DNA from 2 places in the Streptococcus sp. Z556 genome. Region 2 is predicted to be linked to the other one. Evidence: predicted binding sites of a transcription regulator. Region 2 holds the regulator's gene; the other holds the start of a gene.

Region 1 (15,870 bases), on a different contig from region 2:
AAAAAGGAAGAGGTAGCGACTGATTCAAGCAATCAAGCAGGGAAGAAAAAATCAGAAGAAAAGCCTGAAAAGAAAGCCAATTCCTAGGCAATTCAACTTCTTTGTGTTACACTAAAAGCATGAAACACGATTTTAATCACAAAGCAGAAACCTTTGATTCGCCCAAAAATATCTTTCTTGCAAACTTGGTTTGTCAGGCAGTTGAAAAACAGATTGATTTTCTATCAGACAAGGCAATACTGGACTTTGGTGGTGGGACGGGTCTGTTAGCCTTGCCTCTAGCTAAGCAAGCCAAGTCGGTTACCCTAGTAGATATCTCGGAGAAAATGCTGGAGCAAGCCCGTTTGAAAGCAGAGGATCAAGAAATCAGGAATCTTCAACTCTTGGAGCAGGATTTACTGGCAAATCCCTTGGAGCAGCAATTTGACCTGATTGTTGTCAGTCGGGTTCTTCATCATATGCCTGATCTAGATGCGACTCTTGCCATGTTCCACCAACACCTTAGGGAGAAGGGGCAAGTCCTCATTGCTGATTTTGTCAAGACAGATACCAACCACCACGGCTTTGAATTGGTTGAACTAGAAAACAAGCTAGCCCAGTTTGGTTTTTCGAGCATTGACAGTCAGATCCTTTACAGTGCTGAAGGTCTTTTCCTAGGAAATTACGCAGAGCTCTTTTTAACTGTAGCCCAAAAATCACTCGCTCACTAAAGCAGTGATTTTTTCTCTTCAGATGGAAAAAATAGGGGAATTTTGATAAGATAGGAATATGGATTTTGAAAAAATAGAACAAGCTTATACGTATTTACTAGAGAATGTCCAAGTCATCCAAAGTGATTTGGCGACCAACTTTTATGACGCCTTGGTAGAGCAAAACAGCATCTATCTGGATGGCGAGACTGAGCTAAAGCAGGTCAAGGAAAACAATCAAGCCCTTAGGCGCTTAGCCCTTCGCAAGGAAGAGTGGCTCAAGACCTATCAGTTTCTCTTGATGAAGGCAGGGCAAACGGAGCCTTTACAGGCCAATCACCAGTTTACGCCGGATGCCATTGCCCTCCTCTTGGTACTTATTGTGGAAGAGTTGCTGGATCAAGAGGAAATTAGCGTCCTCGAAATAGGTTCTGGTATGGGGATTTTGGGGGCTACTTTCTTGACTTCTCTTGCTAAAAAAGTAGATTACTTGGGAATCGAAGTGGATGACTTGCTGATTGATTTGGCAGCCAGTATGGCAGATGTGATTGGTTTGCAGGCAGGATTTGTTCAAGGTGATGCTGTTCGACCGCAAATGCTTAAAGAAAGCGATGTGGTCATCAGTGACTTGCCTGTTGGCTATTACCCAGACGATGCCATCGCTTCACGCTATCAAGTGGCTTCTAGCCAAGAACATACCTATGCCCACCATTTGCTGATGGAACAAGGTCTCAAGTACCTTAAGTCAGATGGTTATGCTATTTTTCTAGCTCCGAGTGATTTATTGACCAGTCCTCAAAGTGATTTGTTAAAAGATTGGCTCAAAGACGAAGTCAGTCTGACTGCTATCATCGCCTTACCAGAGGATATTTTTTCAACGGCCAGTCAGGCCAAGAGTATTTTTATCTTACAAAAGAAAAGAGACAAGGAAACAGAACCTTTTGTCTATCCTCTAACAAGTCTGCAAGATCCGTCAGTATTGTTGACCTTTAAAGAAAATTTTCAAAATTGGAGCAAAGGTACTGAAATATAAGGTAGATTTTGTTATAATAGATGAAAACGCTTAAAAAGGGGTATCATGTTATGACAAAAACAATTGCAATCAATGCTGGAAGTTCGAGTTTGAAATGGCAACTTTACCAAATGCCAGAAGAAACTGTATTGGCGAAAGGCTTGATTGAACGTATTGGCTTAAAGGATTCGATCTCAACTGTAAAATTTGACGACCGTTCTGAAAAACAAATTCTTGATATTGACGATCACACACAAGCCGTTAAAATTTTATTGGATGATTTGATTCGTTTCGATATCATCAAATCTTATGATGAGATTACAGGTGTTGGACACCGCGTCGTGGCAGGTGGTGAATACTTTAAGGAATCAACGGTCGTTGAGGGCGATGTTTTAGAGAAAGTCGAAGAGTTGGGACTTTTGGCTCCTCTTCACAATCCAGCTAACGCGGCTGGAATCCGCGCGTTCAAGGAATTGCTTCCGGATATTACCAGCGTTGTTGTGTTTGATACCTCATTCCACACAACCATGCCAGAGAAGGCTTACCGCTATCCTCTACCAACTAAGTATTATACTGAGAATAAGGTTCGTAAATACGGAGCCCACGGGACAAGTCATCAGTTTGTAGCTGGAGAAGCAGCAAAACTTTTGGGACGCCCTCTAGAAGATTTGAAATTGATTACCTGTCACATCGGTAATGGTGTTTCGATTACGGCAGTTAAGGGCGGTCGTTCGGTTGACACTTCTATGGGCTTCACACCGCTTGGTGGAGTGATGATGGGAACTCGCACAGGAGATATTGACCCAGCTATCATCCCTTATTTGATGCAGTATACTGAGGACTTCAACACGCCAGAAGATATCAGTCGTATTCTCAATCGTGAATCAGGACTCATGGGCGTTTCAGGCAAGTCAAGTGATATGCGTGATATCGAAGCAGCTGTAGCAGAAGGTAACCACGATGCGAAATTGGCTTATGAAATCTATGTTGACCGTATCCAAAAACACATCGGTCAATACCTTGCTGTCCTAAACGGAGCAGACGCAATCATCTTTACAGCAGGTGTTGGTGAAAATGCAGCAAATTTCCGTCGTGATGTTATTTCAGGCATCTCTTGGTTTGGATGTGATGTGGATTCAGAGAAGAACGTCTTTGGCGTAACTGGAGATATCTCAACAGATGCTGCATCTGTTCGTGTCTTGGTTATCCCAACAGATGAAGAATTAGTGATTGCGCGTGATGTGGAACGCTTGAAAAAATAAGCTGTTTTAACATTTTATTGAGCAAAGAATAGAAGAAAAGAAGGTCGGAAAACGTAGTTTTCCACCTTTTTTTATGGAGAAAATCTCTAAAACCTTGCTGTTATTGGCTTTTTGGAAAAATATGGTATAATAGTAGTAATTTAATAGATGGAGTTGAGTTTTGAAGAAAAACTTTCGTGTAAAAAGAGAGAAAGATTTTAAGGCAATTTTCAAGGAAGGCACAAGTTTTGCCAATCGAAAATTTGTTGTCTACCAATTGGAAAACCAGCAAAACCATTTTCGAGTAGGACTGTCCGTTAGTAAAAAACTGGGGAATGCAGTTACCAGAAATCAAATTAAGAGACGAATCCGACATATCATACAAAATGCAAAGGGAAGTCTGGTAGATCATGTCGATTTTGTTGTGATTGCTCGAAAAGGGGTGGAAACCTTGGAATATGCAGAGATGGAGAAAAATCTACTCCACGTATTAAAGTTATCAAAGATATACCAGGAAGGAAATGGGAGTGAAAAAGAAACTACAGTTGACTAGTTTGTTGGGTCTGTCCTTGTTTACCATGACGGCTTGTGCAACAAATGGTACAGCTAGCGATATAACGGCAGATTCGACAGATCTTTGGAGCAAATTTGTCTATTTTTTTGCTGAAATTATCCGCTTTTTGTCCTTTGACATTAGTATCGGAGTGGGGATTATACTCTTTACAATCCTGATTCGTACGATTCTATTACCAGTCTTTCAGACTCAGATGGTTGCCTCTAGAAAAATGCAAGAGGCTCAACCGCGCATCAAGGCTCTACAAGAACAATATCCGGGTCGCGATATGGAAAGTAGAACCAAGCTAGACCAGGAGATGCGGAAGGTCTATAAAGAATTGGGAGTCAAACATTCGTCCTCTATTTGGCCGATTCTAATACAAATGCCGGTCCTCTTGGCTTTGTTCCAAGCCTTGAGTCGAGTGGAATTTTTAAAAACAGGGCACTTCTTATGGGTGAACCTAGGGGGAGTAGACACAAGCTTTATCCTTCCGATTTTGGCGGCAGTCTTTACCTTCTTGAGTAGTTGGTTATCAAATAAGGCCTTGCCTGAAAGAAGTGGAGCTATGACAGGGATGATGTACGGGATGCCGGTACTGATCTTTATCTTTGCCATTTCTGCGCCTAGTGGAGTTGCCTTGTACTGGGCAGTATCCAATGCTTATCAAGTTTTGCAAACCTATTTCTTGAACAATCCTTTCAAGATTATTGCTGAAAGAGAAGCAGTAGTCCAAGCAGAAAGAGATTTAGAAGGCAAGAAGAGAAGAGCCTTGAAGAAAGCACAGAAAAAGAAAAAATAAGGAGGAATCTGGTAATGGTATTATTTACAGGTTCAACGGTTGAAGAAGCAATCCAAAAAGGGTTGAAAGAATTAAATATTTCAAGAATGAAGGCCCACATCAAGGTCGTTTCAAAAGAGAAAAAAGGTTTCTTGGGCTTGTTTGGTAAGAAGCCAGCTCAAGTTGATATCGAAGCAATCAGTGAAACAACAGTGATTAAAGCCAATCAACAGGCTGTCAAAGGTGTTCCAAAAGAAGTCAATGAAAAGAATGAACCAGTGAAAACTGTCAGCGAAGCGACAGTTGATTTGGGATATGTGGTTGAAGCCATCAAGAAAATTGAAGAAGAAGGTCAAGGTGTCTCTGAAGAGGTCAAGGCTGAAATCTTGAAAAATGAAAAACATGCCAGCACGATTTTGGAAGAAACAGGTCATATTTCAATTTTAAATGAACTACAAGCAGAAGATGCTACTGAGGAAGTTGAGGCTGATCCAGAAAAAGAAGCTGAAACGCAAGAAGTAGCGAGCCAATCGTTGGAAGATTTGGGCTTAAAAGTAGAGCCAAGTTATGATACCGAACAAGTGGCAACAGAAGTAGCTAGCTACGTTCAAACCATTGTGGATGATATGGATGTTGAAGGGACGATTTCAAGCGACTACAATCGTCGTACCATCAATCTTCAAATTGACACCAACGAACCAGGTCGTATTATTGGATATCATGGGAAAGTCTTGAAGGCCCTTCAACTCTTGGCACAAAATTATCTTTATAATCGTTATTCAAGAACTTTCTACATTACGATTAATGTCAATGATTATGTTGAACACCGTGCAGAAGTGTTACAAACCTACGCTCAAAAATTAGCGAATCGCGTTTTGGAGGAAGGTCGTAGCCAGCAAACAGATCCAATGTCGAATAGCGAACGCAAGATTATCCATCGCATTATTTCACGCATGGATGGAGTGACTAGCTATTCTGAAGGTGATGAGCCAAATCGCTATGTTGTCGTAGATACAGAATAAACAAAATCAGGCTTGACCTGATTTTTTGCTAGAAAAAAGGAGAAGAGACCGATGATGGAAACCATTAAAAACTACCTATCTTACGCGGGGATCCAGTATCGTAATCCAGATAAGTCTGGAGATGAGCGAGAGAAGATGCTGGAATTACGCCACAAAGGGCAGGAGGCTCGTAAGGCTTTTACAAACCTGGCCAAAACCTTTCAAGCTAGTCATCCAGAATGGCAACTGCAACAGACTAGTCAGTGGATGAACCAAGCGCAGCGCTTGCGACCGCATTTCTGGGTCTATCTACAGAGAGAGGGGCAGGTAACAGAACCCATGTTAGCCTTGCGTTTGTATGGCGAAACCTCAGATTTTGGGATTTCCTTAGAAGTCAGTTTCATCGAGCGCAAGAAAGACGAACAGACCTTGGACAAGCAAGCCAAGGTTTTAGAACTTCCAGCGGTAGAAGGAATTTATTATCTAGTCTACTCAAATGGGGAAAGTCATAAGGTGGAGGCTACTGAGGAGAATCGTCGTACTTTACGCGAGAAGGTGCACAATCAGGAAATCCGTAAAGTTTTGGTCAAGTCAGATGTTTCCTTCATTGAAAATCAGTCAGTAGAAGCGATATTGGAGAAGCTAGAAGACGCTTATACTCGCTTGCTCCCGTACTATGAAGTGACGAGGGGATAGACAAATCAAATGTGATAGATGAACGCAAATTGTTTTATTGCTATTCTATACATTTTTTCATATAATAGTAAAATAGGATGTGTGATTCATTAATCACCTCAAAGAGAAAGGAAATTCTATGTCAAATCTATCTGTTAATGCAATTCGTTTTCTAGGTATTGACGCCATCAACAAAGCAAACTCAGGTCACCCAGGGGTGGTTATGGGGGCTGCTCCTATGGCCTATAGCCTCTTTACAAAGCAACTTCGTATCAATCCAGCTCAACCAAACTGGATCAACCGCGATCGCTTTATTCTTTCAGCAGGTCACGGTTCTATGCTTCTCTATGCCCTTCTTCACCTTTCTGGTTTTGAAGATGTCAGCATGGACGAGGTCAAGAACTTCCGTCAATGGGGTTCCAAAACACCAGGACACCCAGAATTTGGACATACAGCAGGGATTGATGCTACAACTGGTCCTCTAGGACAAGGGATTTCGACTGCTACTGGTTTTGCCCAAGCAGAACGTTTCCTTGCAGCCAAATATAACCGCGAAGGCTTCAATATCTTTGACCACTATACTTATGTGATCTGTGGAGACGGAGATTTGATGGAAGGTGTCTCAAGTGAGGCGGCTTCATATGCAGGCTTGCAAAAACTTGACAAGTTGGTGGTTCTTTATGATTCAAATGACATCAACTTGGATGGTGAAACAAAGGATTCCTTTACTGAAAGTGTTCGTGAGCGCTACAATGCCTACGGTTGGCATACAGCCTTGGTTGAAGATGGAACAGACTTGGAAGCAATCCATGCCGCTATCGAAGCAGCTAAAGCTTCAGGCAAGCCATCTTTGATTGAAGTGAAGACTGTGATTGGATACGGTTCTCCAAACAAACAAGGAACTAATGCGGTACACGGTGCTCCTCTTGGAGCAGATGAAACTGCGGCTACTCGTCAAGCCCTCGGTTGGGACTATGAACCATTTGAAATCCCAGCTGAAGTATATGCTGATTTCAAGGAAAATGTTGCAGAACGTGGCGCATCAGCTTATCAAGCTTGGACAAAACTAGTTGCTGATTATAAAGAAGCTCATCCAGAACTGGCTGAAGAAGTCGAAGCCATCATCGACGGACGCGACTCAGTTGAGGTAACTCCAGCAGACTTCCCAGCCTTAGAAAACGGCTTCTCTCAAGCAACTCGTAATTCAAGCCAAGATGCTTTGAACGTTGTGGCAGCTAAGTTGCCAACCTTCTTAGGTGGATCCGCTGACCTCGCTCACTCAAACATGACTTACATCAAAACGGATGGACTTCAAGATGATGCCAATCGCTTGAACCGCAACATTCAGTTTGGTGTTCGTGAATTTGCAATGGGAACAATCTTGAACGGGATGACCCTTCATGGTGGACTTCGTGTATACGGTGGTACTTTCTTTGTCTTCTCTGACTATGTGAAAGCAGCTGTCCGTTTGTCAGCATTGCAAGGACTTCCTGTGACTTATGTCTTCACCCATGACTCTATTGCGGTTGGTGAAGATGGTCCAACTCACGAACCAGTTGAACACCTAGCAGGTCTTCGTGCTATGCCAAATCTCAATGTTTTCCGCCCAGCAGATGCGCGTGAAACTCAAGCAGCTTGGTACCTTGCAGTGACAAGCGAAAAGACACCAACTGCCCTTGTCTTGACACGTCAAAACTTGACTGTTGAAGAGGGAACAGACTTTGGCAAGGTTGCTAAAGGTGCCTATGTTGTCTATGAAAATGCAGCAGACTTTGATACGATCTTGATTGCAACAGGTTCAGAGGTGAATTTGGCGGTCGCTGCTGCCAAAGAATTGGCTAGTCAAGGCGCAAAAGTCCGTGTAGTTAGCATGCCATCTACAGATGTCTTTGACGCACAAGATGCAGCTTACAAGGAAGAAATCCTTCCAAATGCAGTCCGCCGTCGTGTTGCAGTCGAAATGGGTGCAACCCAAAACTGGTACAAGTATGTTGGTCTTGATGGTGCAGTTCTTGGTATTGATACCTTTGGAGCATCTGCCCCAGCACCAAAAGTATTGGCAGAGTACGGATTTACAGTTGAAAATCTAGTCAAAGTTGTTCAAAACTTGAAATAATCACAAAAATCAGAGTGAAAACTCTGATTTTTTATAACCATAAAAACAAGGCACAACCTTGTAAAAGTAGCTGAAATTTGATATAGTAGTCCTATGTAAAATACAAAGGAGAAAATACTATGGAAAATATTAGTCCAAATTTAACATTTGTGATCATGCTTGTAGGTATGTTTGCCTTGATGTTCTTTATGCAACGTTCTCAAAAGAAACAAGCACAAAAGCGTATGGAAAGCTTGAACAAGCTTCAAAAAGGCTATGAAGTGATCACAATCGGTGGACTCTACGGAACAGTGGATGAAGTAGATACTGAGAAACGAACAATCGTACTGGACGTAGATGGTGTTTATTTGACTTTTGAATTAGCTGCTATCAAGACAGTGTTGCCACTCAAAGAAGCTGTGACACCAGAAGGAGCAGTTATCGACGAAAGTGGAGCAATCGAAGAATAAAACGGGATCCTATCACTCCCGTTTTTCTATGATATGAGAGGAAAAGGGATGAAAAAAATAGTATTTGTGTGCTTAGGAAATATTTGTCGCAGTCCTATGGCAGAGTTTGTGATGAAGTCCATGACGAGTGATTATCAAGTTGAGAGTCGGGCAACGTCATCATGGGAACATGGTAATCCGATTCATAAGGGAACGCAAGGGATTTTCCAACAGTATCAGATTCCTTATGACAAAGACAAAACATCGCTTCAGATTGGCAGAGAAGACTTTGAGTCGTTTGATTATATTATCGGTATGGATGCTTCAAACGTTTCAGATTTGCGTCAAATGTGTCCTCAGGGACAAGAGCACAAGATTTATGCTTTTGCATCTGAAAGTGTTCCAGATCCATGGTACACAGGAGATTTTGAGGAAACCTATGCGCGCATCACAAGTGGATGCCAAAGCTGGTTAGACCGTTTAGAAAATGAGAGTGACAATGGAAAAGTTTAAAGAAATCTTCGAAAAATATCGAGTATATCTAACTCGCCCGCGTATAGAGATTGCAACCGTTCTTCTAATCGCTATCTGTGCCGTATCAGTTTTTCTATTAAACACACCAAAAAAGGGTGTACTGACACTTGACAATGGTGCGCTTGTTTATGATGGAACCTTGGTAAGAGGAAAGATGAATGGTCAGGGGACTATGACTTTTGAAAACGGGGACCAATACACAGGAGAGTTCAATAATGGGGCTTTCAATGGTAAAGGAACCTTCCAGTCCAAATCTGGCTGGAAATACGAAGGCGATTTTGTAAACGGCCAGGCCGAAGGTCAAGGGAAATTGACAACCGAGCAAGAAGTTGTCTATGAAGGAAGCTTTAAACAAGGCGTTTTCCAACAAAAACAATAACCTCCTGATTAGGAGGTGTTCTTACAGACGGTAAAGAAAGCGCTTACCAGGATGCTTGTTAGAGAAGAGTCCTCAATGTAGAAAAAGTTTGTGAAATAAAAATATTTTTATTCTAATTTCACAATCATTAGAGTAAAATCCCGTAGCACTGCGACATTGATAATAATTTCACAAATGAAACAAATTTCTTTGTGAAATCTGCATGAAACTGTTTACAAAGTCTGAAAAAAGAGTTATAATAAACTTGTGAAAAGATTAACAAAGGGTTTAAATCCTTTAAGGCTATGGAGGAAAATATGGCTGATAAAAAAACTGTAACACCTGAGCAAAAACAACTCGCTGCTGAAAAGCATGTAGACGGACTAGTACAAAAAGCTTTGGTTGCGCTTGATGAAATGCGCAAGTTGAACCAAGAACAAGTTGACTACATCGTAGCGAAAGCTTCGGTTGCAGCTCTTGATGCGCACGGTATCCTAGCACAACACGCAATTGAAGAAACTGGTCGTGGTGTATTTGAAGACAAGGCGACAAAAAACCTTTTTGCCTGTGAACATGTTGTGAATAACATGCGCGGAGTTAAAACTGTCGGAGTTATCGAAGATGATCCCGTTACAGGATTGACTAAGATTGCAGAACCTGTCGGTGTTGTGTGTGGTGTCACTCCAACAACAAACCCAACATCAACAGCAATTTTCAAATCATTGATTGCTTTGAAAACACGTAATCCAATCGTGTTTGCCTTCCACCCATCAGCTCAAGAATCTTCTGCTCATGCAGCACAAATCGTTCGTGATGCGGCGATCGCAGCTGGAGCTCCTGAAAACTGTGTTCAATGGATTACAGAGCCATCTATGGAAGCAACTGGAGCGCTTATGAACCACGAAGGTATTGCGACTATCCTTGCAACTGGTGGTAATGCCATGGTTAAGGCTGCTTACTCATGTGGGAAGCCAGCTCTTGGGGTAGGTGCCGGAAACGTTCCAGCCTATGTAGAAAAATCTGCCGACCTTCGTCAAGCTGCTCATGACATCGTTATGTCTAAATCATTTGATAATGGTATGGTCTGTGCATCAGAGCAAGCGGTTATCATTGATAAAGAAGTATATGACGAATTTGTAGAAGAATTCAAATCATATCACACTTACTTTGTAAACAAAAAAGAGAAAGCACTTCTTGAAGAATTCTGTTTCGGCGTTAAAGCAAACAGCAAAAACTGTGCTGGTGCTAAACTAAATGCCAACATCGTTGGTAAACCAGCAACATGGATTGCAGAACAAGCAGGATTCAGCGTTCCAGAAGGAACAAATATCTTGGCTGCAGAATGTGCAGAAGTAGGACCAAAAGAACCATTGACTCGTGAAAAATTGTCACCAGTTATTGCTGTTCTAAAAGCTGAAGACACAGAAGATGGTCTTACAAAAGCTCGTCAAATGGTTGAGTTTAACGGACTTGGTCACTCAGCAGCTATCCATACAAAAGACGAAGAGCTTGCTAAACGCTTTGGTACAGAAATCAAAGCTATGCGTATTATCTGGAACTCTCCATCTACTTTCGGTGGTATCGGTGACGTATACAATGCCTTCATCCCATCATTGACACTTGGATGTGGTTCATACGGACGCAACTCAGTTGGTGATAACGTGAGCGCTATTAACCTTCTAAACATCAAGAAAGTAGGGAAACGTAGAAATAATATGCAATGGTTTAAAGTTCCTTCAAAAATTTACTTCGAACGCAACTCTATCCAATACCTTCAAACATGTGAAGATATTGAGCGCGTTCTGATTGTTACAGACAAATCTATTGAAAAACTTGGCTTTGTTCAACGTGTTATTGATCAATTGAACGCACGTAGCAACCGTGTAACTATTCAAGTCTTCTCAGATGTTGAACCAGATCCAGACATCACAACTGTAGAACGTGGTGCTGAAGTGATGAAAGCATTTGAACCAGATACAATTATCGCTCTTGGTGGTGGTTCTCCAATGGACGCTGCGAAAGTGATGTGGCTCTTCTACGAACAACCAGAAATCGACTTCCGTGACTTGGTTCAAAAATTCATGGATATCCGTAAACGTGCCTTCCGCTTCCCATCACTTGGTAAGAAAGCGAAGTACATCGGTATCCCAACAACTTCAGGTACAGGTTCAGAAGTAACACCATTTGCCGTTATCTCTGACAAGAAAAACAACCGCAAATACCCATTGGCTGACTACTCATTGACACCAACTATTGCGATTGTTGACCCTGCTTTGGTTGAATCAGTTCCAGACTTTATCGCTGCTGATACAGGTATGGACGTCTTGACACACGCTACTGAAGCCTACACTTCAAACTTCGCTAACGACTACACAGACGGTATTGCGCTTCAAACAATCAAACTTGTCTTTGAATGGTTGGAAAAATCAGTTAAGACAGCTGACCCAGAAGCTCGTGAGAAAATGCACAATGCGTCTACAATGGCTGGTATGGCCTTCGCCAACGCCTTCCTTGGTATGAGCCACTCAATGGCCCACAAGATTGGTGGTGTTCACCATACTGTTCACGGACGTACAAACGCAATCTTGCTTCCATATGTTATCCGTTACAACGGAACTCGTCCATCTAAGACAACTACATGGCCTAAATACAACTACTGGAAAGCTGATGAGAAATTCCAAGACATCGCGAAAATGCTTGGCTTGCCTCACTCAACTCCAGAAGAAGCAGTTGAAGCATACGCTAAAGCTGTTTACGAACTTGGTGTTGCAGTAGGTATCAAGATGAACTTCAAGGATCAAGGAATTGATGAAAAAGCTTGGAAAGACAGCTTGCATGAAATTGCCTTGCTTGCTTATGAAGATCAATGTTCACCTGCTAACCCACGCTTGCCAATGGTAGCTGACATGGAAGAAATCATGGCAGATGCTTACTATGGTTATGCAGAACGTCCAGGACGTCGTAAATAATCGTTTATCAGCCTAGAGACAGGAGAAATCCTGTCTCTTTTTTGTACATTTTTTTGAAAAATGGTATAATAAACGCATATATTTATTTGAACATCAAACATTTTTATGGCATTGTGAGGAAGACATGGGACAAGTGAATGAATTAGGAGAGAAGGTACGGCTTCTTAGAGAGAAGAAGGGTCTTAGTCGTCCAGTTTTTTGTGGGGATGAGTCAGAATTGTCAGTCCGTCAGTTGGTCCGCATCGAAAAAGGAGAATTTCGTCCTACGATAAAAACACTAGAATATATTGCGAATAGGCTAGATATTCCAACCTATATTCTGATGCCAGACTATAAGGAATTACCCAAGCGTTACCAAGAATTAAAATACTTTCTTCTTCATCATCCTGACTATGGAGATAAAGAGTTACAGGAACAGAAGGAAGAATATTTTGATGAGATTTTTGAATATTTTTATGATGATTTGCCACGTGATGAGAAAGTGGTAGTGGATTGTCTTCAAGCCATAGATGCAGTGAGAGCGACTAGTAATTCCTTATATGGAAGCAGTGTGATTGAGGACAGTCTTCAAGACTTACTATCCAGAGATGTATATAGGGCTGAGGAATTGTTGAAATTGAGGCTGTATTTTGTATGTAAGTTAATGGATGGTTTAAACGAGGGTGAGATAAAAAAGTCTGAGCATGAGAATATTCTTTATTTTCATGACAAATTAAGTTCTCAGGTTGATAAGATAGAGTTCGATTGTTTGGACTTACTTAGAGACTCCTTGTTAGCTTCTTTAACTTGTATAGAGATTATGGGGTTGCTTCATTATTTTAAGAGGGCAGTCGAGACCTTAAATAAAATAGGGCAAAAAACACGAGATTTTCAAAAACAACCGATTGTCTTGATGCTTGAGTGGAAATATTATATTCAGACAGATTATGAAACAGCCAAACACAAGTATGAAGAAGCAAAAATGATGGCGAGAATGTTTGGCAATGAGCAGTTACTCGTTAGTTTAGATAATGAATGGGCCGAGGACCTAGAAAGATATCGTTGAAGGTTTATAGGAGTGACATTTCTGTCATTGGGGAAATGTCGCTTTTTTGTTACAATGGATTCGAAAAAAGAAGGAATTTTTTTGAATCTGATTCTGTTAGATTAATTTATATTAGCATTGTTTATTGTAGTTTGTATCGGTACACGATAACACAAGTGATTAAAGGAGATTATAATGTCTATTTTATCCATGAAAAATATTTCAAAATTTTACGCTTTGGACGGCAAACATAAAGAGCAGGCTCTAAGAAATATTAATCTACAGATTGCAGAAGGGAAAATCACGGCGATTTATGGTCCGTCAGGCTGTGGAAAAACCAGTCTATTAAATATTATCAGCGGTTTAGATAGGGAGTACGAGGGAATTTTAGACTTTAAAGGAGAGTCTCTCAAGGAATTGTCAGAGGTTGAATTGACGCAATTTCGCAAAGACAACATTGGATTTGTTTTTCAAAACTTCAATCTCATCCCCCATCAATCTGTTCTGGATAATGTCAAGTTGCCTCTCTATGTCAAAGATTTATCGGATAAAGAAATGACAAGGATCGCTCAGGAGCAACTTCATAGTCTAGGGATGGAGCCTTTTACGGCTAAGAATGTAAAACAGCTTTCTGGTGGGCAAAAGCAACGTGTAGCCATTGCACGTGCTCTGGTCAATCAACCAGATATGATTGTAGCTGATGAGCCAACTGGGTCACTCGATTCTCAATCTCAGGAGATGGTTTTGGAAGTGTTCAAAAATTTGGCCCAAGCTGGGAAAACTGTACTGATTGTTACTCATAACCCGGAGGTTACTGAGTATGCAGATGTGATTGTCAAAATGAAGGATGGTGAAGTCGTTGAAGAAGTCAAAAAATAAAGGATTGTCTTTTAAAAACAAATTCAAACTTTCTTTAAGTAACTTTATGGAAAGAAAGTGGCGTAACTTATTGATTGCAGTAGCAACCTCGATTGGTTTTGTAGGCGTGTTGATTTCTTTTGGTCTAGGAAATGCCTTGATTTCAATGATTGATGAAAATACCAACGGTGGCAAGCTTCCTTCCCAAGTTCAGATTGCACTGAATTCCAGTGTTGCTGGCAGAGGTTTTCTAAACCAAGATGATAAGAACTATATCACAGATACGATTGGGAAAGAAAATATTAAATATCTAGAGAGTCCTTTTGGTATGACCATGTCAAAGATCAGCATAGACGGACACGAAGTGGATTTTAGCCAAGCCCTGCTTTCTTATGCTCAGGTCGTGAGTTTGTATGAAGATACAAGTATTTCTGTTAGTAGCAATGAAAAAGAAAAAGTGCTAGCAGGCTCTCTTTATACGGATGTTAACGAGCAGGGATTGACGATTCCGATGAGTTTACTCAAAAATTGGAATGAACAAACCGGGAACAATCTGACAGCTAGTGATGTGATTGGCAAACCAGTCTCGGCAAGCATTGTAGAAAATGCTGCTGAAGGTAGCAAGTTGGCAGGTTTTCAAACTCATATTGTGCGTGTCATCAATGACGAAGATGATACAGAAGATAGTAATAGTTTTATGGCTTCCAAGCAGATGGAAACGATTTTAAAAGAAGCTGAATTCACAAAGGCCGTATCCTATTTTATTTTTGAGCTTAAAGACCCATCTCGTACGAAAACAGTAACAGAAGAATTGCAGAAAAATAAGAAGTACACAGTTCTTTCTCAACAGGCTGTTCTTGATATTGTGATTACCTTTATTCGTGTCATCCAGGGATTACTGATTGTGCTTTCTTCACAAGCGATTGTGGTGGCAGCAGTTATGATAGGCATCATCATTTATATCAATATCATGCAACGTTCTAAGGAAATCGGTGTCATGAAGGCCGTTGGCTATCAAAATAGAGATGTGAAAGGAATCTTTATCTACGAAGCTCTTTGGATTGTAGGCATTGCCTTGTTTATAGCTTTCATCATTGCTCAAGGGATAGGCAGTCTAGCGAATGTTATTGTTCACCATTTCTATCCATCAATCTCTAAAGTTTTTGAATTAAATCTTCTCTCTATTTTAGGGACTTTCGTTTTTGCTTTGTTTCTTGGCTATATTTCTGCCTTCTTCCCAGCACGTAAGATTAGCAAAATGGATCCAGTGGAATCCTTACGCTATGAGTAGAGAAAGAAATTACAGAGGCTTCCTATCAAAAAGAAACTGACATAGAAAATCAAGGTCAGCACTTGCAATTAAGCTCAAATAGTTATATAATAGGTTCGTTGAAAGGTGATTTGTAGTGATTCAAGTTACTCTTTTCACAATAAAAATTTCATGATTTTCATAAGGAGGAAATCACTAATGGTAGTTAAAGTTGGTATTAACGGTTTCGGCCGTATCGGTCGTCTTGCTTTCCGCCGTATCCAAAACGTAGAAGGTGTTGAAGTTACTCGCATCAACGACCTTACAGATCCAGTTATGCTTGCTCACTTGTTGAAATACGACACAACTCAAGGTCGTTTCG
Region 2 (15,870 bases):
TCTGATTGTGTTATGTCTGTAAATAATGGAAGTTGTTCAAAAATTGATGTAGTTAGGCGTTTCTCTTTTCCATCACTACCAATAACAGAGCGTAACTCTGGATAATCGCTATAAACAGCATCTAAATTAAATTTATTTTGTAAATGAATAATTGGAGCAATTGGTTTAAACATTTTATGATTAATAACTAACTGTAAAATTTCATTCAATTCAGTAAAAGGTGTATACGTTTTTATTGCTCCAAAAACTCTATCATTATCATGGTAACTAATAGTCACTCCACCTTTAATATCCGTACCAGGAAAAACTTTCGAAGAATCTTGGACATAATACATGACTTTAAAATGTTCATTCAACAGCATTTTTTCATTCCATGATTTTGGTGTTTTACCAGCCTTAAATAAAAACCTAGCAGGTGTTATCAATACTGATTTTCTACTAATTTTATATGATTCATCCATAAAATGATGATATATTGGTTTATCACTTGTTCCTTGTAATTCTTCCTGATAAGGCGGATTTCCTATCACGACATCAAATTTCATTTCACTTTCCTCACTAGATAGGCACTCAAAACCTATCATTTTATTCTTTTTCCAGTCCTTGATTTGGGTTTTAGATTCTTCTACTTCTTGAACTTCCAGCTCATCTGAAAACAAGCTTAGCTGTTGAGATTGCTCTTGTTTAGCTGAGTAAGGACTGATTTTATTCAATCCATCCATTTGAAAGACATTGTAGGAGATAATAGTCGCAATTTCTTTCTTTTGCTCTAAGGTCGGTTGATTTCCAGTCTTTGCAAGATAGTAGTCCTCAAATGTTGCTAAAAGATTTTCACGCGCCAAAATCAGTGAATCTCCTTGGTACTCATAACCATACGAAGCTCGATAAGCTTTTTTTACGAGTTCATAGAAGATTGCTTCATCCGAAACCTCACGACTAATGCGCTGCAATTTTCTATCAACAAAACCAACTCGCTCAGATAATGGAATTTCCTCACCAGTCACTGTATCATAGCGAGTAACCATATAAGGTGCTTCACCACAGGTGATTTCTAGCCAGAGCACTTGGATATAATCTTCAAGATCCAGAGCTTCAAGTTCAGCTTCCACGTAGCCATTTTGCTTTTCAACCAACCAAGTTGGCGTAAAGACTTCGGCTCTAATCTTGGTTCGGTCTTTTTGCTCATACTTAGACTTTTCTGATCGGGGTTGAATCAAGTTTGCATAGGTTCCCGTCACCCTACTTGGAGTAATGCGGTCACTTGGAGCAAATCCCTTTCCCAACAATTCATAAGAATGAGTCGCCCAAACAATATTTTTCTTGGTCGTTCGATCTTTTAAAAGAATTTTTAATAAGTCAGCAGACTCCATAGCCAACTTTTCTTCACTAATATCTATCGTCATAAGGCAACCTTTCTCGTACTATAAACCTTATTATATCATATTTTAAATGGTGTTTGGAGTAGAAAATAATAGCTAAACATAAGAAAAGAAGGCACTCGCCTTCTTTTTATATATCTGTCAATGGTGTTGCGGTATCTGGTGAAGTGTCGTAAACCTTAAAGTCAACTCCGACTCCCAGATCGGCTTGGGCTAGCTGATTGACCATGGTCATATGAGCCAGCTCCTTGATATTGTTCTCTTTGGACAAGTGGCCAAGGTAGATTTTCTTGGTTCGATTTCCCATGGCACGAATCATGGCCTCAGCTCCGTCTTCGTTAGAGAGGTGGCCAAGATCAGATAGGATACGCTGTTTGAGTCGCCAAGCATAAGATCCAGCTCGTAAGATTTCTACATCGTGGTTGGACTCGATGAGATAACCGTCAGCATTCTCAACAATTCCTGCCATACGATCACTAACATAACCTGTGTCAGTCAACATGACAAAACTCTTATCATCCTTCATAAAACGATAAAACTGGGGTGCTGCGGCATCATGACTAACCCCAAAACTCTCAATATCGATATCGCCAAAAGTTTTGGTTTTTCCCATTTCAAAAATGTGCTTCTGCGATGAATCCACCTTACCGAGGTACTTGCTATTTTCCATAGCCTGCCAAGTTTTCTCATTGGCGTAAAGGTCCATACCATATTTGCGAGCCAAGACACCGACCCCATGAATATGGTCTGAATGCTCATGTGTAATCAAAATTGCATCCAAATCTTCAGGTTTGCGATTGATTTCACTCAAGAGACTTGTGATTTTCTTACCTGACAAGCCTGCATCCACTAATATTTTCTTTTTTGGGGTTTCCAGATAAAAGGAATTTCCACTGGAACCTGATGCTAAAATACTGTATTTAAAGCCTATTTCACTCATTCTAGTCTTCTATTTCGTCCTCCCATATTTCTTCTTTTACGGCATCCTTATCATAAGGGAGCACGATGGTAAAGGTTGATCCCTTACCGTATTCACTTTTGGCCCAAATAAAGCCGTTGTGTTGTTTGATGATTTCTTTGGCGATGGCTAGACCTAACCCAGTTCCACCTTGTGCACGACTTCTTGCACGATCCACACGATAAAAGCGGTCGAAAATCTTCGGTAAATCTTGTTTGGGAATACCTAGGCCTTGGTCTTTGATGGATAAAATCATCTGGTCGTCAGTTGTTTTCATGCTGACAGTAATTTTCCCACCATCTGGTGAGTACTTAATGGCATTGTTAAGAATATTATCAATCACCTGGGTCATCTTATCAGTATCAATCTCGATCCAAACTGAATTGATTGAGTAATCTCGAACCAGCTCATATTTTTTCTCTTGATCCTGACCTCTCATCTTGTCAAAACGGTTAAGGATAAAGGTGATGAAGGCTGTAAAGTTAATCAACTCCACATCCAACTGAGTAGTCGCATTATCAATACGAGAGAGATGCAAGAGATCTGTCACCATCCGCATCATGCGGTTAGTTTCATCAAGCGAAACCTTGATAAAATCAGGGGCTACAGGATCATACAAGGCTCCCTCGTCCAAGGCTTCAAGATAAGATTTAACACTGGTCAAAGGAGTTCTCAGCTCATGACTCACGTTTGAAACGAAGAGTCTCCGCTCGCGTTCTTCCTTCTCCTGCTCGGTCGTATCATGTAAAACAGCAACCAAACCAGAGATGAATCCAGACTCACGGCGAACCAGAGCGAAACGTACACGAAGACTCAGGTATTCACCATTCACATCTTGGGAATCAATCATCAACTCAGGAATCTGTGTAATCAGGTCACGCAGTTCATACTCATCCTCTATCTTAAGCAATTCTAAAATGCTTTTGTTAAGGACATCCTCTTTCTGCACACCTAATTGTTTCTTGGCCATGTCGTTAATCATGGTAATCTGACCACGGCGATTGGTCGCAAGCACTCCATCTGTCATGTAAGAAAGAATACTATGCAGTCTTTTACTCTCTTGTTCCAGATTTTCTTGGGTCAAACGAATAACTTCTGACAAATCGTTCAGATTATTGGTGATATTGGTGATTTCTGTACTTCCTTGCAAGTCCAAAACTTGAGAATAATCACCTGCAATCAAGTCCTTAACCTTTTGATTTATCTCCTTCAGACGGATATTATCCCGACGATTTTCCAGTAACAGCAAGGTCACCACCAGGATAAAGCCCAGTAAAATCAAGATAAAGATAAAATCGCTGGTCAGAATAGTTTGTCTAATATCTTCAATCATTATTTCTCATATAGTATCCAACACCACGACGTGTGAGAATGTACTCTGGACGACTTGGAGTATCTTCGATTTTCTCACGCAAGCGTCTGATGGTCACGTCCACTGTACGAACATCACCAAAATAATCATAACCCCATACAGTCTCAAGCAAGTGTTCACGCGTAATCACTTGACCAATATGAGATGCCAAGTGATACAAGAGTTCAAACTCACGGTGGGTCAAATCTAATTCCTCACCATATTTCTTAGCCACGTAAGCATCTGGAACGATTTCCAAATCACCAATTTGTAAGGGCTGCGTCTTCTTCTCATCAGACTCTTGGCTATCCACAGAAACTAGGTCGGTACGACGAAGCAGAGCCTTGACACGAGCCTGCAACTCACGGTTTGAGAAAGGTTTTGTAACATAATCGTCTGCACCTAACTCTAAACCAATAACCTTGTCAAACTCGCTATCCTTAGCTGATAGCATAATGATAGGAACACTACTGGTCTTGCGAATGGCTTTGGCTACTTCTAAACCATCAATTTCAGGTAACATCAAGTCGAGGATAATAATATCTGGTTGCTCTGCTTCAAATAGCTCGATTGCCTCACGACCGTTGAAGGCTGTTACAACTTCGTAGCCTTCTTTGGTCATATTGAACTTAATAATATCTGAGATTGGTTTCTCATCATCTACAATTAATATTTTTTTCATTAGATCACCTTTTTCTTTTTCTATTATAACAAAAAATTGTAAAGAAGACACAAATGGCTAATCTCAGTCCCCATCTCCAAGAACTACTTTATAAGCCTGCCAAATTTTTTGTTGAGGTTTCGCAAGTGGATAATCAGAAAACTCCTGAGGAGAAACCCAGCGAATTTCTCTGTCGGAGAACTGTTTTAATCCTGTCACCTGACCTGCTAGGATTTGAATATGCCATTTTCGATGACTAAACACATGCTTGACCTGGTCAAATACTTGCTGGGACCAATTCACTTCTAAATCATAATCCTGCTCAAAATTTTCTTGAGGGCTTGGTCCAAATGCTCTGCTTTCCTCTTTGACTTGTGAAAAGAGATCTAGTTGATTATCATCGCTAGAGAAATCGTCAACTTCAATCATTGGGAAGTGCCAAAAACCGGCTAACAGTTTCTCACTTTCATTTTTCTCAAGTAGATATTGCCCACGGTCATTGCACACAACCAAAGCCTTAAGATAGATTGGAAGAGGCTTTTTCTTGGGTTCTTTGATCGGATATCGATCCATGGTTCCATTCTGATAGGCTGCGCTAAATTCCTTAACAGGACTTTCTTCTGGTCGAGGATTAACTGGAGACTCAATATCAGACCCCAAGTCCATCAAAGCTTGATTAAAATCCCCTGGCCGTTTCGGGTCAATCAAGATTTCCATCATAGCTTGGAAAATCTTGCGATTGCTGGGAACTCCGATATCATAATTTACCTCAAACAAGCGAGATAAAACTCGCATGACATTGCCATCAACTGCTGGCTCTGGTAGATTAAAAGCGATACTGGAAATAGCTCCCGCAGTATAGGGGCCAATCCCTTTCAGGCCAGAAATTCCTTCATAGGTATTTGGGAATTGACCACCAAAGTCAGATATAATCTGCTGAGCCGCAGCCTGCATATTGCGTACGCGGGAATAATAGCCCAACCCCTCCCAAGCTTTCAGTAAACGTTCCTCAGGCGCATTTGCCAAACTTTCAACAGTTGGAAACCAGTCTAAAAATCGTTCATAGTAGGGAATAACCGTATCTACCCTAGTCTGCTGAAGCATGATTTCAGAAACCCAGATGTGATAAGGATTTTTACTTCTCCTCCAAGGCAAATCTCGCTTGTTTTCATCGTACCAGTTGAGGAGTTTCTCACGGAAAGAGGAAATCTTCTCCTCTGGCCACATGTCAACACCGTATTCTTTCAAATCTAACATATATCTAGTATAACATAGAAGCTTCTAACTGTCCTTTTCTTAGCGCTAAAAAGCCTCTTCCTAAAGGAAAGAGGCCTATTTCTTATTGATGAACCGCTTGGGCAGCAGTGATAAGGGTCAACTTGTAAACATCATCAGAATTACATCCACGAGAAAGGTCGTTTACTGGCTTGTTCAAACCTTGCAAAACAGGTCCGACAGCCGCAAAACCACCGAGACGTTCTGCCATCTTGTAACCAATATTTCCAGCTTCGATACCTGGGAAGATAAAGACATTTGCTTGACCAGCAACATTGCTATCTGGTGCTTTAAGGGCAGCCGTTTCAGGAACAAAGGCCGCATCAAATTGCAACTCACCATCAATCTCAAGGTCAGGACGCAAGTCATGAGCAATTTTAGTAGCTTCCACTACCTTATCAACACTTTCACCAAATCCTGAACCTTTAGTAGAATAGCTCAGCATGGCAATTTTAGGTTCGATGCCAAACATTTTAGCTGTAATAGCTGAGTTGATAGCAATCTCTGCCAAAGCTTCTGCATCTGGATTGATGTTAATGGCACAATCCCCAAATAGGTAGCGTTCTGTTCCACGAACCATGAGAAAGGCACCTGAAGTGCGGGATACATTTGGACGAGTTTTGATGATTTGAAGGGCTGGGCGAACTGTTGAGGCAGTTGAGTGAATCGCACCAGATACCATACCGTCAACCAAGCCCAAGTAGACTAGCATCACACCAAAGTAGTTGACATCTTCAACCAAAACTTTGCGCGCTTCTTCTTCAGTCATTTTGCCCTTACGACGCTCTACTAAAGCAGCAACCATTTCTTCAAATCGAGGATAGTGTTGAGGGTCAATGACTTCATAGCCGTCCATAACCCCTTCGATTTCAAGATATATTTTGATTTTTTCTGGGTTCCCAAGCAAAACAGGAACAACTTCAGTTTCTTTTACCAAGCGTTTGGTTGCCTGAAGAATACGAGGTTCTTCCCCTTCAGGGAGAACAATACGAGCATTTTTGCCAACTAGGTTGGCTTTGAGATTTTCAAAAACTTCCATGAGTTTTCTCCTTTAAGAAATTAAATTATACTCAAAATAGATTTTAAAGAGTATTAGTTGATAACTGAGTAATAAGATTGCTGAAATCATCCGGCAAGGAGCTTTCTAGTTGCAACTCTTGCTCTAGAAAGGGATGATAAAATGATAAGAAATGGCAATGCAAGGCCTGTCGTTGAATCCCATCGTCTAGGCTACCTCCATAAAGATCGTCTCCCAACAAGGGAAAACCGATATGAGAAAAATGCACTCTAATCTGATGGGTTCGCCCAGTATGCAATCGAATATCGATCAGGTGAATATCTCCATAAGACGCTACAACTTTGTAAGAGGTATGGGCGTATTTTCCACCCTTGGCAACCCTTCTCGTGATAATGGAGTCCACATCACGCGCAATCGGAGCAATAATCTCCCCTTCTGGTTCCAAATCCCCATTGCCCTTAACCAAGGCAAAGTAACGTTTTTCGATAGACTTTCGTTGCAGTTGCTTGTCTAATCGTGCATGAGCATAACCGTGCTTGGCAAAGAGCATCAAACCAGATGTATCCCGATCCAGTCTGGTCACGATATGAACCTGCTGGTTTTCGTATTCCTGCTTAACATAGTAGCCTTTGATAAAATTCGCAATGGTATTGGAATGATTGACACTAGGAATGGAGGCAACTCCATAAGGTTTATTCAAAACCAAAAAGTGGTCATCCTCATACAAGATATCTAAAGGACGGTCAATGGCTTCAAGGGTTTCAAAGCCTTCCTCTGCTGGAATATCTATGGTAACCCTATCTCCAATATCTAAGAGATAAGTCGCATTCTGAGGTCGATCATTGACTAGGATAGCCCCACCTCGAAACTTTATCTTAGCCAACAGTCCTTTAGAAACCTCGTGTTTCTTCAGAAAGGTTTTGACCTTGACATGTTCATCTGCGATAAATTCGAACCTCATTCGTCCACCTCGCCGATAAAGGCATCTTTGACACGATTCCAGAAACTAGTGTGACTTGGTGTTGCTACAAAGTGAATCTTGTGATGGTCGATTTGGTACTCAATCCGTTCTATATTTCGGAAAGAATAGGTACTATTGTCAACAGATAGCGTGTGATAGTCATTACGAGTTGGTAAAAGCTCAATTTTGTCTTTCTTCGGAACAATAATTGACGAACCTAGAGTCCGATAAACTCGATTATTGAGACTTGCAATTTCAGTCAGTTGCAAGGCTTCAATGGTCGGATGCAAGACAGCTCCACCCAAGGACTTGTTGTAGGCAGTACTTCCCGTTGGCGTTGAAACAGTCACTCCATCTCCACGAAATCTCTCAAACGGAACATGGTTAATGATGATATCCGCGACCATGGTGCGATCTGATCGACGGATGCTCGCTTCATTTAGAGCACGGAAGGTTTTTACATCACCGTTTTCAAGTGTCACTTTGACATTCAGGACTGGATAAGAAACCTTGGCTCCAGAATCCAGTTGGAGATTGGTAACCAACTGGTCCAACTCAAAGTCACGGTAATCCGTGTAAAATCCCAAGTGTCCTGTATGTACACCTACAAATCGAACCTTGTCTAACTGGTTCTCGTACTTGTGAAAAGCAGACAAAAGCATCCCATCTCCACCAATCGAAATAACGATATCCGGATTTGTGTCATTAATTATAAAATGCTGTTTTTTGAGTTTTTCCCTCAGTTTATGTAAAACTTTCTGACTCTGCGGCTTTCTATTAGCTATGAGGTCAACTCGCTTACCTGTATTCTTCATCTGTATCGTCACTATTTCCTACACCGTCGTTTAGTTTTCTACTCAAAGGATCAAAGAGTGCCTGAGCTTCCTGAATGTCATCTCGAATCTTGCCCATTTCTTCATCTAGCTGATGAGCTATTTTGGCAGTGATTTCCAGTCTTTCTTTTATTTCCTCTGGAAAGTCCCCCTGGTACTTATAATTGAGCGAATGCTCAATGGTAGCCCAAAAGTTCATAGCCAAAGTCCGTATTTGAATCTCGGCGAGAATGGTCTTAGCCCCATTTATCGTATCTACAGTATATTCGACAACAACATGATAAGAACGATAACCCGACGCCTTACGATGGTTGATATAATCTCGTTCCTGAACGACTCTCATATCGTGACGTTTACGTAGAATTGCAACAACTTCTTCCACGTCATCAACAAACTGAACCATGACACGTAGCCCTGCGATATCTTGCAAGTCATTTTCCAGAGTTGCATAAGTAATTCCTCGACGAGCCATTTTTTCTTTGATACTTTCAATCGGTTTTACCCGACCAGTTACAAACTCAATCGGAGAATGCTTGTTTTGCTTACGGTACTGTTTGCGAATCCCACGAAGTTTAATCTTCAATTCACCAACAGCTTGAATGTAAGGATCTAAAAATTCTTCCCATTCTATGGTCATATTTTCTCCCTTTTAGTATGAGATTGTGCTGTTAAAAATTTTTGATTTTTTCACTACAATCTTATACAATAAATACATTGTACATTATACCATAAATCCGCTTTCAAAGATAAAGAAAAGGTTAGAAAAATGAAACAATTAGAAATTGAACTGAAAACACTACTGAAAAAAGATGACTACAATCATTTAAAAAAACAGTTTGCCCATATAGCTCCTGTTCACCAAAAAAACTACTACATTGACACGCCTGATTTCCAGTTGCGCGAAAAAAAGGTTGCCATGCGCATTCGCGCCCTTTCAGATTGCGCTGAATTAACCTTGAAAGTTCCTCAAACTATTGGAAATATGGAATACAATCAAAAAATGACTCTTTCAGAAGCTGAATATTATTTAGAAAAACAGATCCTACCTCAAGGGATTGTTCTGGAGAAACTTACTGAGATTGGTATTGAAAGCCATAACTGGCTTATTCTAGGTTGTCTTGAAACGATTCGTTACGAAATGGAAAACGATATCGGTTTGATGGCCTTAGATCAAAGCCATTACTTTGGTCAAACCGACTACGAACTGGAACTTGAAGTCAGAGATTTTGAACAAGGAAAAGTCGATTTTCAGCAATTTTTAGATGAAAATCACATAACTTACCAGAAGGCTCCATCAAAATTAATTCGATTCATTAAAAACATGAAAAAAAGCTGAAATAATCTCCTTTTTTTGGTAAAATAGAAAAGATAAAAATAATAGAATCTTCATTAAGAAAAGAAACTTTTCCAAAGAAGATTCACAAAGTTTACAGAGGACGGTCTATAATGTCAGATAGAAACAACATGAAACTTTTCACCCTAAACTCTAACCCAGAAATCGCTCAAAAGATTGCTGATACTGTTGGTGTCCCTCTTGGAAAATTATCTTCACGTCAATTTTCTGATGGTGAAATCCAAGTCAATATCGAAGAGAGTGTTCGGGGGTATGACGTCTATATCATTCAATCAACAAGCTACCCAGTTAGCAACCACTTGATGGAATTATTGATTATGGTTGATGCCTGTGTTCGCGCCAGTGCTCATAGTATCAACGTCGTACTTCCTTACTTTGGCTATGCGCGTCAGGATCGCATCGCTTCTTCCCGTGAACCACTGACAGCTAAATTGGTTTCAAATATGTTAGTAAAAGCTGGGGTTGATCGTGTTCTAACTCTCGATCTCCATGCTGTACAGGTACAAGGTTTCTTCGACATTCCTGTGGACAATCTTTATACAATTCCTCTATTTGCTAAACACTACTGTGACAAAGGTCTTCTTGGTTCTGATGTCGTTGTGGTTAGTCCAAAAAACTCTGGTGTTAAACGTGCTCGTAGCTTAGCTGAATACTTGGATGCTCCAATCGCTATCATTGACTATGCTCAAGATGACTCAGAACGAAGTGAGGGCTATATCATTGGGGATGTTGAAGGTAAGAAAGCCATCCTGATTGACGATATCCTAAATACTGGTCGTACTTTCTCTGAAGCAGCAAAAATCGTTGAACGCGAAGGGGCAACTGAAATCTATGCGGTCTCTAGTCACGGCCTCTTTGTAGAAGGTGCTGCTGAACTTCTAGACGCAACTAACATTAAAGAAATCCTTGTAACGGACTCTGTAGCAACAAAAGAAAGAACTCCTAAAAATGTATGTTACATTACTGCTAGCGAATTGCTCGGTGATGCTATCATCCGTATTCATGAAAGAAAACCAGTCAGCCCACTCTTTGCCTACAACAAAAAGAAATAAGGTGATTCTTTGATTTATTTGGACAATGCTGCAACTACACCTATGTCAGCTGTAGCTATCGCAGAAATGACCAAGGTTATGCAAGAAACCCATGGTAATCCTTCAAGTATTCACAGTCATGGTCGTCATGCTGGTAAACTGCTCCGTGAAGCTCGTCAGGACTTGGCTCACTTACTTGAAACCAAACCTCAACATATCTTTTTCACGTCTGGTGGTACAGAAAGTAACAATACAGCCATTATCGGCTATTGTCTCCGTCATCAGGAACGTGGCAAACATATCATCACTACAGCTATTGAACACCATTCTGTACTTGAAACCGTTGATTATCTGGTTCAACATTTTGGCTTTGAAGCGACAATTATCCAACCAGTAAATCAAGAAATCACTGCCCAACAGATTCAAGAAGCCTTACGTGACGATACCATCCTCGTTTCTACCATGTATGCTAATAATGAAACTGGGAGTCTCTTGCCTATTGCTGAGATTGGACATATTTTAAAAGACCATCCTGTTGCTTATCATGTAGATGCTGTACAAGCCATCGGGAAAATTCCTATCCATCCTGAGGAATTAGGAATTGATTTCCTCAGTGCGTCTGCCCATAAATTCCATGGACCAAAAGGAGTTGGTTTCCTCTACGCTTCATCTATGGACTTTGATTCCTACCTTCACGGTGGGGACCAAGAGCAAAAAAAACGGGCTGGAACAGAAAACCTTGCAGCCATTGTAGGCATGGTTGCTGCTCTCAAAGAAGATCTGGTTTATCAAGTTGATCATTACCAAAAACTAAGCACACTTAAAGCTACTTTTTTAGAAGAGATTGCCGATTTAGACTACTATCTCAATGAAAGTCACAACCAACTGCCTTATGTTTTTAATATCGGTTTTCCTGGTCAGAAAAATGATTTGCTTTTACTTCGCTTAGACCTTGAGGGAATTTCAATTTCAACTGGTTCCGCTTGTACTGCTGGTATTGTGCAAACCAGTCATGTACTCGAAGCTTTCTATGGACCCGATTCGCCTCGTTTAAAAGAATCTGTCCGTATCAGTCTCTCTCCTCTCAACACTGAGGAAGAACTGAAACAACTCGCACAAACCTTAAAAAATATTATTGGAGATTAAACTAATGGCATTCGAAAAAACCATTAAACTACAAAACTGTCGCTACAACTATACACTTAGTCCAACTGTTAAAAAGTTCACACTCAAAGACAATACTTTCTTTGAAACAAAAGTAGGAAACTACGAACTGACTCGTCTACTTGAGAAAGTACCTAATAGTGGTGAAGGTTTCAAACTAAAAATCATCATCAATAAAGACCTTACAGGTGTAAAACTCAACATTACTGACAAATCCGGTCTTCGTTTGGTAGATATCTTTAAATCAGATGATCACCATATCCACCAAGAAAAATTCTACTTCCTCATGGATAGTCTTGTGGAACGTGGGATTTTCACTAAAGAGGAAAGATAAGACCTCATGTATCGTCTCACCTACTTAGATAGTTACCAAATTGAGCGCATGCTTGAATATACCGACTACGATGAACTCATGTTATCCTTATCAGGATGTGTGACTCTACCAGATACATTTCTGGTTACCTCATTAACCCTTAACGGTAAAGTGATCTACCAAGGTTTAGTCGGAGATCTCTATCGATTTCTATCACAAGTTCATTTTTTAGATAAAAACTAAGAATTTTCTTAGTTTTTTCTTATTTTTGTTGATTTTTTCACAATGTTTCTATAAAATAGAAGAATAGAAAGGTTGTGATTTTGTGAAAGAAAAACAGTCTGCTATTCCAAAAGCAACAGCAAAAAGACTCTCACTTTACTATCGAATTTTCAAGAGATTTCATGCAGAAAAAATCGAACGTGCCAATTCTAAACAAATTGCAGAGGCTATCGGCATCGATTCTGCGACTGTCCGTCGTGATTTTTCCTACTTTGGTGAACTAGGAAGACGTGGATTTGGTTATGATGTTAAAAAACTCATGACATTTTTTGCTGACCTCCTAAATGATAACTCCATCACCAATGTTATGTTGGTTGGGATTGGTAATATGGGGCATGCCCTTCTCCACTACCGCTTCCACGAGCGCAACAAAATGAAGATTATCATGGCCTTTGACCTGGATGACCATCCTGAAGTCGGTACTGAGACTGCTGACGGGATTCCCATCTATGGTATATCTCAAATCAAGGAAAAGATTAAGGACGCAGACGTTAAAACTGCTATCCTAACTGTTCCAAGTGTCAAATCCCAAGAAGTAGCCAACCTCTTGGTAGATGCTGGTGTAAAAGGCATTCTCAGTTTTTCTCCTGTCCACCTGCACCTTCCAAAAGATGTGGTTGTTCAGTACGTCGATTTGACAAGTGAACTCCAAACCCTCCTCTATTTTATGCGGAAAGAGGATTAGAAAGCGAAAGCATTTATGAATAAACCAGTTATTGGGATTACAGGAAATGAAAAAGCTCATCCAGACGATGACATCATGATGAGCTATGCTGCAAAAGGCTTTGTTGAAGGAGTCAAGGACGCTGGCGGAATTCCCATTATCCTTCCGATTGGTGACCAAGAAATGGCTAGCCACTATATAGGAATGATTGATAAACTCATCCTAACTGGAGGGCAAAATGTCGATCCAAAATTCTATGGTGAGCCAAAAATAATTGACAGCGATGACTACCATTTACAAAGGGATATCTTTGAACTAGCTCTTATCAAAGAAGCTATCCAGCAGAAAAAACCGATTTTTTCTGTTTGTCGTGGGACCCAGCTTTTTAATGTTGCCATGGGAGGCACACTTCACCAAGATATCGAAGACCACTGGCAGGATTGTTCAGCCGAATACACTACCCAGCGACTTCTTACCGAACCAGATACTGTTCTCAGAGAAATTTACGGAGAAATCTCTCATATTAACTCCTTCCACCATCAGAGTATCAAGGATTTGGCTCCAAATTTAAAGGTTGTGGCCTATGATCCCAAGGATAGGATTATCGAGGCAATCGTAACAACAGATGACATCCCATTTCTCGGCGTCCAATGGCATCCAGAATTTCTATTTGAAAATCGCCCCAAGGATAAAACACTATTTGACTATGTTGTAAATGAACTTTAAATCAAATCCGTCTTTTCACGGTAACTAAAATAATCAGAGTGCGAGACAATCAGATGGTCCAAGAACACAATTCCCATCAGTTCGCAGGCTTCCTTGACTAGTTTAGTGACATGGTTGTCGTTTCGACTAGGAGATACAGCACCAGATGGATGATTGTGAACGAGAATCACTGAGGTAGCCATATGCTTCAATGCATAGTGAAGGATTTCCCTCGGTTCAGCAATGCTACGTGTCGCGGATCCAATAAAGATGGTCTGCTGATGAATGATTTGATTTTGAGTATTGAGATAGAGCGCCACTAGGTGCTCTTGTTTTTTGTCGCCAAGTTCCTGTTGCATTTTCTTGGCTAGCTTTTGACTACTGAGAATACTTTCCATCTCAAGGGTTTCATGTTTGTGAATCCGATGTCCCAGTTCAATCACCGCTTGTAGTTCAATGGCTTTTATTCGCCCTATACCAGACAGACTCTGCAATTCCTGCAGGGTCATTTTTTTCAGATCGGTTAGACTGGTCAAACTATTCAAGACTTTCTGAGCGATTTCAAAAACATTGGCCTGACGCGTTCCCGTTCTGAGCAGAATAGCTAGTAATTCTTGATTGCTCAGAGCCTCTACTCCCTCTTTAACTAGTCTTTCTCTAGGCAAGAGTGAATCTTCTTGGAATGAAATACTGTACATAAAAATCCTCCTCACTTTATTATTCGTGAGAAGGATGGAAAATTAGATTTTTTTCTCAATTGGGGCTACACTTGCTAAGAGTTTTTTCAGCCCTACTTCTGGGAAATTGATTTTCAATTCCTGAGTAGCGCCACTACCCGACACTTCAAGGACTGTTCCTTCACCCCACTTCTTGTGAAGTGCAATATCTCCAATAGACCAGTTGGTATCGCTTGAATCTTTTTTATTTCCGGATGTAAACTGTCCAAACGGAAGACCACTTGACTGGATAGAGCTTGGTGCAGCATTGCGTTTCCGTTCTTGAAGGGCCTGAGCTAAGCTCATACCTTGACCGAAAGCAATCCCACCACTGCTATAAGAGGCTTTAAAGCTAGTATTCGCTGGACGGGCCAAACCTTGATACTCGAGCAAGTCCGAACTGATTTCATTGATGAAACGTGTTGGACGGTTATAATTTGTACGACCGAAAAGCAAGCGAGAGTTGGCATTGGTCAGATAGAGGATCTTTTCTGCTCGTGTGATACCGACATAGGCCAAACGGCGTTCTTCTTCCAGTTCATCTGGATCTTCAGCTGCACGGCTAAGGGGAAAGACATTCTCCTCCATCCCGATAATAAAGACAACTGGGAACTCAAGTCCCTTAGCTGCATGGAGGGTCATCAAGGTCACTTCTGATGTCTCCTGACTGCCTGTATCCGTATCTGCAATCAAAGCCAAGTCATTCAAGAAACGACTGAGTCTATCTAAACCTGTTTCCTCTTCTTGACTATCAGGATTGTCGTCAAAATTCTTGGTAACAGATAGGAACTCTTCGATATTTTCAACCCTTGCCTTGCTTTCTAAGGTCGCTTGGGCATTGAGAATATCGATATAACCAGTTTTTTCTAGAACAGCCTCAACCAGCTCGGTGATAGTTAATTGATCCAGTTTTTCTCGCAAATCCAAGATCATATTGGCAAAGTCCCAAATTGACTGGGCTGCTTTTCCTTTGATGCCAGACAACATGATATTGGCTGAAGCATCCAGCATAGACATGTCTTGCATATTGGCAAAGTCACGAATTTTCTCAACGGTTCCTGGGCCAATTCCGCGTTTAGGCTCGTTGATAATGCGCTCAAAACTGATATTATCACTCAAATTGGCAATGAGGTTAAGATAAGCTATAATGTCACGGATTTCTTTACGGCTGTAGAACTTGGTTCCGCCGACCATAGTATAAGGAA

Evidence for each region. The regulator Rex, encoded in region 2, represses fermentation and respiration genes when NADH is low (regulators of the CRP and FNR family bind a similar motif). The targets are predictions, from matches to a motif close to TTGTGAANTANTTCACAA.
Region 1: a site for Rex is predicted at 9,654-9,671, ahead of adhE (bifunctional acetaldehyde-CoA/alcohol dehydrogenase). Genes of this name have one in related genera too.

What each region holds. Positions count from the first base shown of each region.
Region 1 is NZ_JBRKNU010000008.1:5,242-21,111, reverse strand. It holds gene comGG (competence type IV pilus minor pilin ComGG) at 1-87, shown strand, start outside; gene ACVC7S_RS08460 (class I SAM-dependent methyltransferase) at 120-710, shown strand; gene ACVC7S_RS08455 (class I SAM-dependent methyltransferase) at 769-1,722, shown strand; gene ACVC7S_RS08450 (acetate kinase) at 1,773-2,963, shown strand; gene rnpA (ribonuclease P protein component) at 3,124-3,495, shown strand; gene ACVC7S_RS08440 (YidC/Oxa1 family membrane protein insertase) at 3,470-4,297, shown strand; gene jag (RNA-binding cell elongation regulator Jag/EloR) at 4,312-5,298, shown strand; gene ACVC7S_RS08430 (HI_0552 family protein) at 5,350-5,973, shown strand; gene tkt (transketolase) at 6,092-8,068, shown strand; gene yajC (preprotein translocase subunit YajC) at 8,197-8,517, shown strand; gene ACVC7S_RS08415 (low molecular weight protein-tyrosine-phosphatase) at 8,566-9,009, shown strand; gene ACVC7S_RS08410 (hypothetical protein) at 8,996-9,409, shown strand; gene adhE (bifunctional acetaldehyde-CoA/alcohol dehydrogenase) at 9,706-12,357, shown strand; gene ACVC7S_RS08400 (XRE family transcriptional regulator) at 12,482-13,402, shown strand; gene ACVC7S_RS08395 (ABC transporter ATP-binding protein) at 13,577-14,260, shown strand; gene ACVC7S_RS08390 (ABC transporter permease) at 14,229-15,530, shown strand; gene gap (type I glyceraldehyde-3-phosphate dehydrogenase) at 15,708-15,870, shown strand, end outside.
Region 2 is NZ_JBRKNU010000002.1:221,861-237,730, reverse strand. It holds gene ACVC7S_RS03570 (Eco57I restriction-modification methylase domain-containing protein) at 1-1,403, opposite strand, end outside; gene ACVC7S_RS03565 (MBL fold metallo-hydrolase) at 1,510-2,319, opposite strand; gene vicK (cell wall metabolism sensor histidine kinase VicK) at 2,321-3,670, opposite strand; gene yycF (response regulator YycF) at 3,663-4,370, opposite strand; gene mutY (A/G-specific adenine glycosylase) at 4,434-5,606, opposite strand; gene pta (phosphate acetyltransferase) at 5,689-6,663, opposite strand; gene ACVC7S_RS03540 (RluA family pseudouridine synthase) at 6,707-7,603, opposite strand; gene ACVC7S_RS03535 (NAD kinase) at 7,600-8,418, opposite strand; gene ACVC7S_RS03530 (GTP pyrophosphokinase) at 8,402-9,073, opposite strand; gene ACVC7S_RS03525 (CYTH domain-containing protein) at 9,203-9,772, shown strand; gene ACVC7S_RS03520 (ribose-phosphate diphosphokinase) at 9,883-10,842, shown strand; gene ACVC7S_RS03515 (cysteine desulfurase family protein) at 10,852-11,967, shown strand; gene ACVC7S_RS03510 (DUF1831 domain-containing protein) at 11,972-12,319, shown strand; gene ACVC7S_RS03505 (DUF4649 family protein) at 12,326-12,541, shown strand; gene ACVC7S_RS03500 (redox-sensing transcriptional repressor Rex) at 12,624-13,265, shown strand; gene ACVC7S_RS03495 (gamma-glutamyl-gamma-aminobutyrate hydrolase family protein) at 13,281-13,970, shown strand; gene radC (RadC family protein) at 13,967-14,647, opposite strand; gene pcrA (DNA helicase PcrA) at 14,690-15,870, opposite strand, start outside.